DNA from 4 places in the Streptomyces sp. JLYT201 genome. Region 3 is predicted to be linked to each of the others. Evidence: riboswitches for the same ligand, from Rfam matches in the RefSeq annotation. Region 3 holds a riboswitch; each other region holds the start of a gene.
The links. A riboswitch is a leader RNA that binds a small molecule or an ion and turns the genes downstream of it on or off. The one in region 3 is predicted to bind cyclic di-AMP.
Positions count from the first base shown of each region.

Region 1: it holds a riboswitch for cyclic di-AMP, as region 3 does, so the genes downstream of both, AC5WAM_RS16440 (C40 family peptidase) here and AC5WAM_RS24185 (transglycosylase family protein) in region 3, are expected to answer to the same signal.
Region 2: it holds a riboswitch for cyclic di-AMP, as region 3 does, so the genes downstream of both, AC5WAM_RS21840 (M23 family metallopeptidase) here and AC5WAM_RS24185 (transglycosylase family protein) in region 3, are expected to answer to the same signal.
Region 4: it holds a riboswitch for cyclic di-AMP, as region 3 does, so the genes downstream of both, AC5WAM_RS11490 (M23 family metallopeptidase) here and AC5WAM_RS24185 (transglycosylase family protein) in region 3, are expected to answer to the same signal.

Region 1 covers NZ_CM182551.1:4,081,144-4,084,606, forward strand. The annotation lists gene pcrA (DNA helicase PcrA) at 1-1,496, opposite strand, end outside; cyclic di-AMP (ydaO/yuaA leader) riboswitch at 1,790-1,945, shown strand; gene AC5WAM_RS16440 (C40 family peptidase) at 1,954-3,246, shown strand; gene AC5WAM_RS16445 (hypothetical protein) at 3,339-3,463, opposite strand, start outside.
Region 2 covers NZ_CM182551.1:5,228,658-5,232,120, forward strand. The annotation lists gene AC5WAM_RS21835 (PP2C family protein-serine/threonine phosphatase) at 152-1,261, shown strand; cyclic di-AMP (ydaO/yuaA leader) riboswitch at 1,493-1,661, shown strand; gene AC5WAM_RS21840 (M23 family metallopeptidase) at 1,674-2,816, shown strand; gene AC5WAM_RS21845 (aldo/keto reductase) at 3,064-3,463, shown strand, end outside.
Region 3 covers NZ_CM182551.1:5,763,891-5,767,353, reverse strand. The annotation lists gene eno (phosphopyruvate hydratase) at 1-849, opposite strand, end outside; gene AC5WAM_RS24185 (transglycosylase family protein) at 1,117-1,857, opposite strand; cyclic di-AMP (ydaO/yuaA leader) riboswitch at 1,862-2,047, opposite strand; gene AC5WAM_RS24180 (LysM peptidoglycan-binding domain-containing protein) at 2,239-3,345, opposite strand.
Region 4 covers NZ_CM182551.1:2,919,819-2,923,281, forward strand. The annotation lists gene AC5WAM_RS11485 (GntR family transcriptional regulator) at 1-10, opposite strand, end outside; gene AC5WAM_RS11490 (M23 family metallopeptidase) at 299-1,132, opposite strand; cyclic di-AMP (ydaO/yuaA leader) riboswitch at 1,146-1,306, opposite strand; gene AC5WAM_RS11495 (M16 family metallopeptidase) at 1,568-2,950, opposite strand; gene AC5WAM_RS11500 (M16 family metallopeptidase) at 2,974-3,463, opposite strand, start outside.

The sequences.
Region 1 (3,463 bases), 1.7 Mb from region 3:
ATGGCTTCGGCGCGGTCGCCGATGCCGCGCTTCGGCACGTTCAGAATGCGGCGCATCGGTACGCCGTCCTCCGGGTTGGCGAGGACCCGCAGGTAGGCCAGGACGTCGCGGACTTCCTTGCGCTCGTAGAAGCGGACGCCGCCGACGACCTTGTAGGGCAGGCCGACGCGGATGAAGATCTCTTCGAAGACACGCGACTGCGCGTTCGTCCGGTAGAAGATCGCCACGTCGCCGGCCTTCGCGTCGCCCGCGTCCGTGAGGCGGTCGATCTCGTCGGCGACGAACTGCGCCTCGTCGTGCTCGGTGTCGGCGACGTAGCCGGTGATGCCGGCGCCCGCGCCCGCGTTCGTCCACAGGTTCTTGGGGCGGCGGCTCTCGTTGCGCTCGATGACCGCGTTGGCGGCGCTGAGGATCGTCTGCGTGGAGCGGTAGTTCTGCTCCAGGAGGATCGTGGTGGCGTCCGCGTAGTCCTCCTCGAACTGGAGGATGTTGCGGATCGTGGCGCCGCGGAAGGCGTAGATGGACTGGTCGGCGTCACCGACCACGCACAGCTCGCCGGGCGCCTCGCCTTCCTCGCCCTCCGCCGGAGCGGGGCCGACCAGCTCGCGCACCAGCGCGTACTGCGCGTGGTTCGTGTCCTGGTACTCGTCGACCATGACGTGCCGGAAGCGGCGGCGGTAGTGCTCGGCGACGTCCGGGAAGGCGCGCAGGAGGTGCACCGTCGTCATGATCAGGTCGTCGAAGTCCAGGGCGTTGGCCTCGCGGAGGCGCGACTGGTACATCGCGTACGCCTGGGCGAGGGTCTTCTCGAAGCCGTCGGCGGCCTGGGCGGCGAAGTCCTCCTCGTCGATCAGCTCGTTCTTCAGGTTCGAGATCTTGGCGCTGAAGGACTTCGGCGGGAACTTCTTCGGATCCAGGTCCAGGTCCCGGCAGACCAGGGCCATCAGGCGCTTGGAGTCCGCGGCGTCGTAGATCGAGAACGAGGACGTGAAGCCCAGCTTCTTGTACTCGCGGCGCAGGATGCGCACGCACGCGCTGTGGAACGTCGACACCCACATCGCGCCCGCGCGCGGGCCGACGAGCTGCTCGACGCGCTCCTTCATCTCGCCCGCGGCCTTGTTCGTGAACGTGATCGCGAGGATCTGGCCGGGGTGCACCCCGCGCTCGGCGAGCAGGTACGCGATGCGGTGGGTCAGTACGCGGGTCTTGCCGGAGCCCGCGCCCGCGACGATGAGCAGGGGGGATCCCGCGTGCACGACGGCCGCGCGCTGATTCTCGTTCAGCCCGTCGAGGAGCGCCGCCGGGTCGAGGGCCGGACGGGGGGCGCCGTCCCGGTAGTACCCGTCCCGGGGTGCGGGCGCGTCGAACTTCCCGTCGAACAGGTCGTCCGGAATCGGCTCCGGAGCGCTGTCCTCGGGCGGCGGCGGGGGCTCCTCCTCAGCGCCCTGCGAGGGCTTGAGGTCCGCCAGGAAGCTGTCGTCAAAGAGGCTGCTCATCGCCTCCCGAGTCTAGGCGGCCCCACTGACAAACCACCCCGGGTTCCGGCCACCACCGCGGCCGCCCGGCGCCGTCCACGGGGTGCCACCGGACGGTCACGCCGGGCCACGCCGCAGGTGAGCCGCGTCGCGGCGGCGCCGGGGAGGGCACGGGGGTGCGGAAAGTCACGAAAACGTATCGGGCATATCGAACATCAATCTTCCCCCGCGCCACAGGAGTTGGCTAGCGTGCTCCGCGGGCCGCACGTCCCCCCAAACCGGCGAACCACGCCGGGCCGCGCGGCCTCCGCCGAGTCCGACGCGCGCCGATCCCGACGTGTCCGGAGCCGGGGACCCACCATGATCCTGGGGTGAATCCGTCCCGCTGCGCCTCGCACGGGCCGGTAGGGCAGCCCTTCCGAACCGCCCGAACCCGACAGCTAACCCGGTAGGCGGTCCACGGAAGGAGTCGCCTCCCTTGGCGTCGCACCGCAAGCCGCGCACCCGCTCCCCCCTGGCACGCAGCGCCCCCGCACTCGGCATCACGACGGCCGCGCTGACCTCCGTAGCGCTCTTGTCACAGAGCGCGAACGCGGCACCGTCCGCCCCCGCGAAGCCCACCAGGCCCGCCGAACCGAGTCTCGAAGAGGTGCAGAAGAAGGTCGACGACCTCTACCACCAGGCGGGCGTGGCCACCCAGAAGTACAACTCGGCCAAGGAACGCACCGACAAGCAGCGCAAGCACGTCGACAAGCTCCTGGACGACGTCGCCGAGCGCACGGACGACCTGAACGAGGCCCGTCGGCAGCTCGGCTCCTTCGCGGCCGCCCAGTACCGCACCGGCGCCGTCTCCGAGACCGCCGCCCTGATGCTCGCCGACGACCCGAAGGGCTTCTTCGACCAGAACCACCTCGCGGACCGGCTCACCCACCGCCAGAAGAAGGCCGTCGACGACTACCAGACCCAGCAGGTGGCGGCCACCAAGCAGCGCGCGAAGGCCGCGAAGAGCCTGAAGACGCTCAGTGACTCCCGTGACGAGCTGAAGGCGAGCAAGCGGACCGTCCAGAGCAAGCTCGGCGAGGCCCGCACCCTCCTGTCGAAGCTGACCGCCGAGGAGAAGGCGCGGCTCGCCGCGATCGAGAAGCGGAAGGAGGAGGCGGCTCGGCGCAAGGCCGCCGAGCTGGCGCGCGAGCAGGCGGAGGAGGAGCGCAAGCGGAAGGCCGAGGAGGCCCGGAAGGAGCGGGAGCAGGGCTCCGGCGGCGGCTCGGGGACGGGAGCCGGGTCGGGCGCCGACACCGGGTCCGGCACCGGCACCGGCACCGGCACCGGCTCGGGATCGGGCACGGGATCCGACTCTGATTCCGGTTCGGGTTCCGGTTCTGGTTCGGGTTCGGGTTCCGGGAACACGGACGGCGGGTACGCCGCGAAGGCCGAGAAGGTGATCGGCTTCGCCGAGAAGCAGATCGGCAAGCCCTACGTATGGGGCGCCACGGGCCCCGGCTCCTACGACTGCTCCGGGCTCACGCAGGCCGCGTGGAAGACCGCCGGAATCTCGCTGCCCCGCACCACCTGGGACCAGGTGAAGGTCGGCACGACGGTGTCCACGTCCAGCGCCAAACGCGGTGACCTGGTCTTCTTCTACGACGACATCAGCCACGTAGGGATCTACATAGGCAACGGCAAGATGATCCACGCCCCCAAGCCGGGCGCGAACGTACGCGTCGAGTCGATCTACTACATGCCGATCCACAGCGTGGTCCGGCCCGCCTGACCCGTCTCCGTAGGAGGGCGACACGTTTTCGGCCCTCTCCGTAGAGGTGTCGCTCTTCTACGGAGAGGGCCGAAAACGTGGGCAGCGGGCGGTTACGTCCACAGGACGGCGATGAAGATGTTCGCCGTCGTCAGCGCGCCGACCGCGCCGAACATCGCCTTGTCGACCTTCTCCTCGTCGCGCTTCAGGTACACGAGCCCGAGGATCACGACGAGGA
Region 2 (3,463 bases), 540 kb from region 3:
CGCCGGATCACCCACTCGGAGCACGCCGGGTCGCCCCCGGGCCGCAACGCGGGAAGCCTTGGGCCGATGCGGCGGGTCTGCGGCGGGAGTCGAGCGGTGGTTGCTTTGGGCGGTGGGGGCCTCCGTGCCGGTGCCGGTCCGGGGACGTGCCATGGGCGCTGAGGGCCGGGCGCCGCGGCGCGAGCGGGCCCTCACCCGTGTGCTGCCCCCGCTCCTGATCGTCTTCGGGGTCGCCTTCGACGCGCTCACGCCGCCCCAGTTCACCGCGTCCCCGCTGTTCGCCGCCGCGCCCCTGATCGCGGCCCCGTTCTTCTCGCTCGGCACCACCGTGGCGACGGCCGCCGTGTCCTGCGCCGCCGTGCTCGCCCTGCGCATCGACAACCACTCGGGCGTGGACGTGGAGGTCGTCACCTCGTTCGTCACCATGCTGACCGTCGGTGCCCTCGCCGTCGTGATCAACCGCGTCGTCCGCCGCGGCGACGCCCGCCTCGCCTCCGCCCGCTCCATCGCCGAGGCCGCGCAGCGGGCCGTCCTGCCGCAGCCGGACCCGCGCATCGGCGGCCTGGACGTCGCCGCCCGGTACGAGGCCGCGCAGGCCGACGCCTTCATCGGCGGCGACCTGTACGCGGTGCAGGACACCCCGCACGGCGTCCGGCTGATCGTCGGCGACGTACGCGGCAAGGGCATGGGCGCGGTGGCCGCCGTCGCCGTCGTCATCGGCGCCTTCCGCGAGGCGGCCGAGCAGGAGGCCACCCTGGAAGCCGTGGCGCAGCGCCTGGAACGCGCCCTGGCGCGCGAGGGCACGCGGCGCGACGGGCTCGACGCCTTCGAAGGGTTCACCACGGCGGTCCTCGCGGAGATCCCGCACGGCGGCGGCAGCGTGCGCCTGGTCAACCGCGGCCACCCCGAGCCGCTGCTGCTGCGCGCCGACGGGCACCTGCGCGTGCTCTCGCCCGCCGAACCCGCGCTGCCGCTCGGCATGGGCGACCTCGGCGCCTGGCCCGACCGCGCGGACGAGACCGACTTCCCGCCCGGATCCACGCTGCTGCTCCACACCGACGGGCTCAGCGAGGCCCGGGACGCGCGGGGCGCCTTCTACGACCCCGCGGCCCGGCTCGGCGGCCGCGTCTTCTCGGGCGCGGACGCCCCCGACGCGCTCCTGTCCACGCTCGTCGCCGAGGTCCTGGACCACACCGGCGGCGGCGCCACCGACGACATGGCGCTCCTCGCCGTACGACGACCCGTCACGCCGCGTGACTGAACGGAGTCCCAGCGCACTGCAACTGACGACCCGTCATCCGCGAGTGAAGATCGATTTCGCTGCGCAGCGTCATGACGCGCGCTCAACTCGCCCTATTCCCAACCTTGATGTCCCGTTGTGTTTGTGGCGTAAGCGTTAACGATCAACTCGAACAGCTTGGAATACCGCCCCGCTGTCTATTAACGTTCGATAACGCAGCGCGGTCGTCCCAGCCGTCACACCCGGCGGCTCCGCGCGCACGCGCCTAATCCCGCAAGGGAGCCGGGGAACCACCATCTTGGGGTGAATCGGACGCCTCTCGCGCACGCGGACCCGTATCCGCCGTGCACGAGCAGCGGCCGTAGGAGACCTTCCTGCTCCGAACCCGTCAGCTAACCCGGTAGGCGAGAAGGAAGGAAAGGAGTGCGCCCCCGTGGCGTCCAACCGGCCTGCCCCAGAAGCGCTCTGCATACCCCACGGCGGTCTCATCGAGGGCGCCGACGGCGGCGAAGGACCCGGGGGACACACCGGGCACGCCGACCACGCCGAGGCCTCCGCGCCCGCCGGGTACGCCGGTTACGCCGCCCAGGAGCCCCCGGCCTCCTGGGAGGAGTGGAACCCCACCGCGGAGACCGTCCGCCCCGTGCGCGGCAAGCACCGCATCCACAAGAAGGGCGGCGGCGGCCTCGCCCGCAGCTCCACCGTCCTCGGCGTCGGCGTCATCGCCGCCGTCGGCGCGGGCGGCATCGCCACCGCGCAGGGCGGCAAGCCGCCCGTCTCCATCGCCCTGCCGGACCTCGCGTCCGTCGCGGACTCGCTGCCCGGCGTCGGCGCCCTGGTCGACGGCGACGACACCGCCGCACCGGCCACCGCCGCGGCCGCGGCGCCGCTCAGCTCCGCGGGCGTCACCGGCGCCGACGCCGAGCGGGGCACCACGGACGCGGGGGAGGCCCTGCGGGCCCGCATCCTCCAGCAGGCCGAGAACCAGCACCGCCAGGCGGACGACGCGCAGCGCAGGCAGGCCCAGGACGCGGCCGTGGCCAGGGCCGCCGCGACCGCCACGGCCCAGCAGGGCAAGGCGGCGGCCGAGGCCAAGGCGAAGGCCGCGGAGGAGAAGCGGAAGAAGGCGGAGGCGGCCCGCAAGAAGCGCGAGGCCGAGCGCCTCGCGAAGCTCGCCAAGAGCTTCACGCTCCCCGTCTCCTCGTACGTGCTGACCTCGCACTTCGGTGACTCCGGCTCCATGTGGTCCTCCGGCAGCCACACCGGCCTCGACTTCGCGGGAGCCAGCGGCACCCCCCTCAAGGCCGTCCACTCCGGCACCATCACGGAGGCCGGCTGGGCGCGCGCGTACGGCTACCGCACGGTCCTGAAGCTCGATGACGGCACCGAGATCTGGTACTGCCACCAGTCCTCGCTCTCCGTCAGCGTGGGCCAGAAGGTCAGCACCGGCGACGTCATCGGCCGCATGGGCGGCACGGGCAACGTCACCGGGGTCCACCTCCACCTGGAGGTCAGGACGGGCGGCGCGGCCATCGACCCGCTGTCCTGGCTGCGCGGCAAGGGCCTGACGCCCTGATCCCGCCCGCGGCCAGCTGACGGCTGAGCGCCGACCGCTTGGCCGCCGGCCGCTGACCGCGAAGGGCCCTCAGACTCCGGCGGCCCTGGCGACGACCCCCCGACGCCAGGGCCGCCGGTTCCCCGTTGCGCGGGCCTCCCCGGCCGGGTTGGGCCTCCCCGGCCGGGTTCCACATGCTGGAATCCATTGTCTGGAATCCGCCGTCCGCCGCCGGAATTCCCGACTTCGCAAGGGTGTTGGCGCCGGTATGACCACTCTTCGCCCTCTGGGATCGTCCGACCTCGAAGTCTTCCCGCTCGCCCTCGGCGGCAACGTCTTCGGCTGGACCGCTGACCAGGACCAGTCCTTCGCCGTCCTCGACGCCTACGCCGCCGCGGGCGGCAACTTCATAGACACCGCGGACGCCTACACGTTCTGGGTGCCCGGCAACAAGGGCGGCGAGTCCGAGACCGTCCTCGGGCGGTGGATGGCCGAGCGCGGCAACCGCGACGACGTCGTGGTCGCCACCAAGGTCGGCGCGCTGCCCGAGTACAAGGGCCTGTCCGCGAGCACCATCAAGGCCGCCGCCGAGGAGTCGCTGCGCCGCCTCGGCACCGACTACATCGACCTGTACTACACGCACTACGACGACCCGTCCGTGCCCGTCG
Region 3 (3,463 bases):
CTCGATGGAGACCAGCGGGTACGCGGAGACCAGCTCGGCGTAGTAGTCGGTCATCTCGGCGGCCGAGCGGGACTTGCCCTCGAACTCGTAGGAGCCGTCCTTGTAGAACTCGGACGCGGCGACGTCGAGCGCCAGCGCGATCTGCTCGCCCGGGACGTAACCGGCCTGCTTGATGGCCTCGACGATGAGGTCGAGGGCGGCGCGGTTGGACTCCAGGTTCGGCGCGAAGCCGCCCTCGTCGCCGAGGCCGGTGGACAGGCCCTTGTTCTTCAGGACCTTCTTCAGCGTGTGGTAGACCTCGGCGCCCCAGCGCAGGGCCTCGGAGAAGGACTCAGCGCCGATCGGGGCGATCATGAACTCCTGGATGTCGACGTTGGAGTCCGCGTGGGATCCGCCGTTCAGGATGTTCATCATCGGCACCGGCAGCAGGTGCGCGTTCGGGCCGCCCAGGTAGCGGAAGAGCGGCAGGTCGGAGGCCTCGGAGGCGGCGTGGGCCACGGCGAGGGAGACGCCGAGGATGGCGTTGGCGCCGAGGGAGCCCTTGTTGTCCGTGGCGTCCAGGTCGAACATGGCCTGGTCGATCAGGCGCTGCTCGGTGGCGTCGTAGCCGACGAGCTCCGGGCCGATCTGCTCGATGACGGCGAGGACGGCCTTCTCCACGCCCTTGCCGCCGTAGCGGTTGGCGTCTCCGTCACGGAGTTCGATGGCCTCGAAGGCGCCGGTGGAGGCGCCGGACGGGACGGCCGCACGGCCGGTGGAGCCGTCGTCGAGGCCGACCTCGACCTCGACCGTGGGATTGCCTCGGGAGTCCAGGATTTCCCGGGCTACGACGACGTCGATGGACGGCACGAGCATCTCCTTATGGGATGTGACGCGGGGTACGCGGGGGTACTAGGGGCCGCGCTGGCCCCTGCGACACGAGCCTAACCGGCTCCGGGGCATCGGCCATCCGACCGCCCAGCACATGGACGGACCGACGGACCGAACGCGGATAGTTCCCTCAGCAAACAAACTACCGGACAAAAAGGTACCGCCCCGGTGCGGCGGGGGGACGCGCACCGGGGCGGTAGCCCATGGGGACGGGGCGGCTCCGGGCGCTGCCGGGGCCGGGGCGGGTCAGCTGAGGTGCAGCTGCTGGCCCGGGTAGATGAAGTCGGCGTCGGAGACGATGTCGTCGTTCAGCTGGTACAGCTTCTGCCAGCCGCCCTTGACGTCGTGCTCCTGGGCGATCTTGGACAGGGTGTCGCCGGACTCGACCTTGTACTCGCCGTCGCCCTTCTTCACGACCTTGCCGGTCGGGGTCTGGACGGTCTTCTTCTCGACCTGCGGGGCGGCCTGCTGCGGCTGGTGCTGCGGCTGCGGCTGCGGCTTGGGAGCGGCCTGCTGCTGCGGCTGGGCCTGCTGCTGCGGCCGCGGCTTGTTCTGCTGCTGCGGCTGCTGCTGGCCACCGCCGGAGGAGCCGCCGCCGGTGTACGGGGAGCCGGACAGGCCCACGCCGCACTTCGGCCACGCGCCCTTGCCCTGGCCCGCGAGGACCTTCTCGGCGATCTCGATCTGCTGGGCCTTGGAGGCCTTGTCGGCGGTCGGCGCGTACTTGGTGCCGCCGTACGCCGCCCAGGTGGAGGCGGAGAACTGGACGCCGCCGTAGTAGCCGTTGCCGGTGTTGATGGACCAGTTGCCGCCGGACTCGCACGCGGCGACGCGGTCCCACTCGGCGGGAGTGGCGGCGTTGGCCGTGCCGGCCGCCATCAGCGGGGCGGCGACAGCGGCACCGGTGACACCGACGACGGTGGCGGCGCGGGTGGCCTTGTCGAGCTTGGTCGGACGACGGTGCTTGCCCTTGCCGGAACGCAGCATGAAGTGATCCCCTCACCGACGCCTGCGAGGTGAGCTGTCGGGTTCGGGCGGGTGAGTGCCCGGCCGCACGTCCTAGCGCGCGACTTCACCCCTAGCCGTGTCCGTACGTCCCGCGGTCTGGCGACCGCTCAACGTCCGGGCCCGGCACTTACCTTGGGTCCCCCGCTCCTGCCTTCGGCGCTCGAAGCGACGACTGTTCCCGTCCGGCCGTTGGCAGGATTCGGCGTACCGACCGGCGGGGCCCGCTGTGGCGAGCGGTCATGACCGTAGTCAGGCAATCAGCCGAATTTCAAAGACGATCAGGGCTTCTGAGACCCATCTCTCACTTGCCTCTCACCGTCTTTAAACCGGACATTCATCGCGAACTGCCGGGCTTTCGGCCTACTTCCCGCCCGGCTTCCCCTCCGTCACTTCCTTGTCCTCGGCCCCCAGTTCGAGCCGCTGACCGGGGAGGATGAGGTCCGGGTCGGAGCCGACGGTCTTCTTGTTGCCCGCGTACAGATCCGTCCAGCCGCCGTCAAGGTCGTGGCTGTCGGCGATCGCCGAGAGGTTGTCGCCGGAGCGGACCGTGTACGTGCCCGCGGCGCGCCCGGCGGCGGGGACGTCCCGCGCGTCGCCGCGCGAGGCGTGGCGCCCGGGGCCGGTGTCGCCGGACGGGGCGTTCTCGTCGGCGCGGTCGCCGCGGTGGCGGCCGGAGGTGCCGTCCCGGGACGCGTCGTCCGAGCCGGGCCCGGCGCTGTCGGACTCCCGCGGCGAAGCGCTGTCGTGCGCACCGGACTTGTCGGAGCCGTCGGCGGCGGGCTTGCGGTGCTTGCCGCCGCGCCCGTCGCTCTTCTCGCCCGCCTCGGCGCGGTCGGCGCCGCCGTCCCGGCTGTCCGCTTCGTGACTCTTGTCTCGCGCGCCGGCGGAACCGCCGGGCCTCTCGGCCTTCCCGGAGCCGTCCGCGTCCGTGGCGGCGCCCGCGCGCTCGCCCTTCGCGTCCTTCTCCTCGCCCGCGCCCTTCTTGTCCTTGTCCTTCTCCTTGCCCTCGTCCTTGCCGGACGTCGCGGACCCCTCGGAGTCCGCGGGGCGCGGCGGGGACGTCGGCAGGCCCGGGTCGACGTCGGCGGCCTCGCCGCCCTTCGTCAGGCCGGCGGCCGGGGCGCAGTTCGGCCAGGCGTCGGGGCCCCGGTCGGCGAGCACGTTCTCGGCGACGTGGATCTGCTGGGAGCGGCTCGCCTGGTCGGCGCTCGGCGCGTAGGACAGGCCGCCGTACCGCTCCCAGGTGTCCTGGGTGAGCTGGAGGCCGCCGTAGTAGCCGCTGCCCTTGGCGCTCCACGCGCCGCCGCTCTCGCACTCCGCGACCTTGTCCCACGTCTCGGCGTCCGCCGCGCTCGCGCTCGACGCACCGAGGAGCGGGATGGCGATGGCGGATCCGGTGACGCCCGCCGTGACGAGGATCGCCGGGACCTGGCGGGGGCGACGGTGACGGCCTTGGCCGGAGAGCATGCAGGTGCCTTTCGTGGACGACAGGTCGGGCGCGGCGCGAGCGCGCGAGCGCGCGGGTGCCGGGCCGTCGTGAACGTAGCGGCACTCGAACGCCAGTCACAAGTCGGTTCAGCCGAGA
Region 4 (3,463 bases), 2.8 Mb from region 3:
GAATGCGCATGACGGACCTCCGCTTTAATGCCCGCGAAACGCGTCGCGCGACGCGTTGAAGACGCCGGTGCGACGACTCCATGGACGCTGCCAGGACGGACTCTATTGCAGATGGCCGCATTTTCCGATGGGGCACCGGAATCCATGGATATCTTTTGGCCAAAGGTGTGCGCGGCGGCACGCTTACCGGTCGTGGACGCTTAGGGCCCGAGCCGTGCCCCGATGCCGAAAGCCCCGGCTCGGTGAGCCGGGGCTTTCGGGACGTGCGCGGGCGCGGGGCGCTCGCGCCGTCGATGCGTCAGACGGCCACGCCGTGGGAGCGCAGGTAGGCGATCGGATCGATGTCCGAGCCGTACTCGGCGCCGGTGCGGGCCTCGAAGTGCAGGTGCGGCCCGGAGGAGTTGCCGGTGGAGCCGGAGAGGCCGATCTGCTGACCGGGGGTGACGGCCTGGCCGACGGTGACGCTGAGGGACGACATGTGGCCGTACTGGGTGTACGTGCCGTCGTTCATCTTGATCACGACGTTGTTGCCGTAGGCGCCGCCCCAGCCCGCCTCGACGACGGTGCCCGCGCCGACCGCCTGCACCGAGGTGCCGGACGCGGCGTGGAAGTCGATGCCGGTGTGGCTGCCGGAGGACCACATGCCGCCGCCGGCCTTGTAGGAGGTGGAGACGTAGGAGCCGGCGACCGGGGCCACGTAGGCGTTCAGGCGCTTGCGCTCGGCGTCACGGGCGGCGCGCTCGCGGGCCCGCTCCTTGGCCTCCTTCGCCGCCTTGGCCTCGGCCTCCTTCTCGGCCTTCTCCTTCGCGGCGGCCTCGGCCTTGCGCTTCTGCTCGGCGGCCTTCTGCCGCGCCGCCTCTTCCGCCTTCTTCTGGGCGGCGGCGTCGTTGGCGGCCTGCTTCTGGGCGGCGGCCTGGGCGTCGATCTCGTCGGCCAGCGTGTCGTTGATGGCGATGGCCTGCGTGAGGCCGGTGCTCGCGTGGTCCGCGGAGCCGTCGGCGGCGAGGGCCGGAGCGGCCAGGCCCGAGATGACACCGGTGGTGGTGAGGGCGGCGACGCCCGCGGCGCTGGCGGTGGTGCGCGTGATGCGGCTCGGACGGCGGTGCTTGCCGGTCGGGCGGATGAGCGCCATGAAGCGGCTGGTCCTTTCCTTCCTTCTCGCCTACCGGGTTAGCTGACGGGTTCGGAGCAGGAAGGTCTCCTACGGACTCCTCGCCTCGCGGCAAGGGGACCGATTCACCCCAGGGACGTGTGGGTCCCCGGCTCCCCTGGCTCGCGCCGTACGGGGACTCGGCGATGACTGTGCGGTGCCGCGGGCGCGGCGTACTGCGTGACGTACAGCCGCACTGACGCTAAACGTCTCATCTTTCAATCGACAAACGGATCCCGCCTTTTGTAGCGCACGCCACACGGCAGACACCCAACCTCCATGTCAATTCGGACATATGGCGGCATGCCGGGACCCCGGAGGCTTCCTGCGCCTCCGGGGTCCCTTGGGTTACGCGGCGTTCATTCCGGTTTGCCCCTTGCGGCCCGGTGGGGCCGCTTCACGGCGTGTGTGCCGCAATCAGCCGGTGACAACCGTCACTTCGCCGATGCCGAGGGCCCTGACGGGCTCCTCGATCTGTGCGGCGTCACCGACGAGCACCGTCACCAGACGGTCACTCGGGAACGCGCTCACGACGGCCGCGGTGGCCTCCACCGTGCCCGTCCCGGCCAACTGCCGGTACAGGGTCGCCTGGAAGTCGTCCGGCAGTTCCTGCTCCACCTGGTCGGCGAGCGTCGCGGCGACGGCGGCGGCCGTCTCGTACTTCAGCGGGGCCACGCCCACCAGGTTCTGCACGGCGACGTCGCGCTCGGCGTCCGTGAGGCCCTCGGCGGCGAGGGTGCGCAGGACCTTCCACAGGTCGTCGAGCGCCGGGCCCGTGTTCGGCGTGTCCACGGAGCCGCTGATGGCCAGCATGGCGACGCCCGGGGCGCCCTCCGGGGACCGCGGGGCCGCGGAGCGCAGCACCTGGCTGAAGGCGCGCACGCCGTACGTGTACCCCTTCTCCTCGCGCAGGACGCGGTCCAGGCGCGAGGTGAGGGTGCCGCCCAGGCAGTACGTCCCGAGGACCTGCGCCGGCCAGACGATGTCGTGCCGGTCCGCGCCCACGCGGCCGATGAGGAGCTGCGTCTGGACGGCGCCGGGGCGGTCCACGATGACGACGCGGCCGGTGTCGTCGGCGGTCACCTGGGACATCACGTGCGGCTCCGCCGACCCGCCCGTCCAGGCGCCGAGGGTGTCGGCGAGGACGGCGTCGAGGTCCGTGCCCGTGAGGTCGCCGACCACGACGGCGGTGGCCGTGGCGGGGCGCACGTGCTTCTCGTAGAAGGCGCGTACGGCCGCGGAGTCGATGGCGGTGACCGTCTCCTCGGTGCCCTGGCGCGGGCGCGACATGCGCGAGGTGGCCGGGAAGAGCTGCTTGGCCAGCTCCTTGGCGGCGCGGCGCGCGGGGTTGGCGGTCTCGTGCGGGATCTCGTCCAGGCGGTTGCGGACGAGGCGCTCGATCTCGCCGTCCTCGAAGGCGGGCGCGCGCAGCGCGTCGGCCAGCAGGCCCAGGCCCTTCGCCAGGCGGGAGACGGGCACTTCGAGGGAGAGCCGGACGCCGGGGTGGTCGGCGTGCGCGTCCAGCGTGGCGCCGCAGCGGTCCAGCTCGGCGGCGAACTCCTCGGCGGAGTGCTTGTCGGTGCCTTCGGAGAACGCCCGCGCCATGATCGTGGACACGCCGTCCAGGCCCTGCGGCTCGGCGTCCAGGGGCGCGTCGAGGTGGACCTCGACGGCGACGAGCTGCTGGCCGGGGCGGTGGCAGCGCAGCACCGTCAGGCCATTGGCCAGGGCGCCGCGCTCGGGGGCCGGGAAGGCCCAGGGCTTGGCCGTGCCCGCCTGGGGCTGCGGGTGGAACTGCATCTTCACAGACGTCTCAGCCTCGCTCACTTCGCCGCCTCCTCTTCCTGCTGGGTCTCGGCGGCTTCCTGCTGGGTCTCGGCGGCCGTGCCGTCCGCGCCGTCGGCGTCCTCCGCGGCGGCCACCGGCTCGTACACCAGGACCGCGCGGTTGTCGGGGCGCAGGCGCGCCTTGGCGACCTCCTGGACCTCGGCCGCGGTGATGTCGAGGACGCGCTGGACCGCGGTGAGGGCGAGCTGCGGGTCACCGAAGAGCACGGCGAACCGGCACAGCTCGTCCGCGCGGCCCGCGACCGTGCCGAGACGGTCGAGCCACTCGCGCTCCAACTGGGCCTGGGCCCGTTCCATTTCCTCCGGGGTCGGGCCCTCCTCGGCGAACCGGGCGAGCTCCTCGTCGACGGCGGCCTCGATGACGGGGACCTCCACGTCGCCCGAGGTCTTCACGTCGAGCCAGCCGAGCGAGGGCGCCCCGGCGAGCCGCAGCAGGCCGAACCCGGCGGTCACCGCGGTGCGGTCG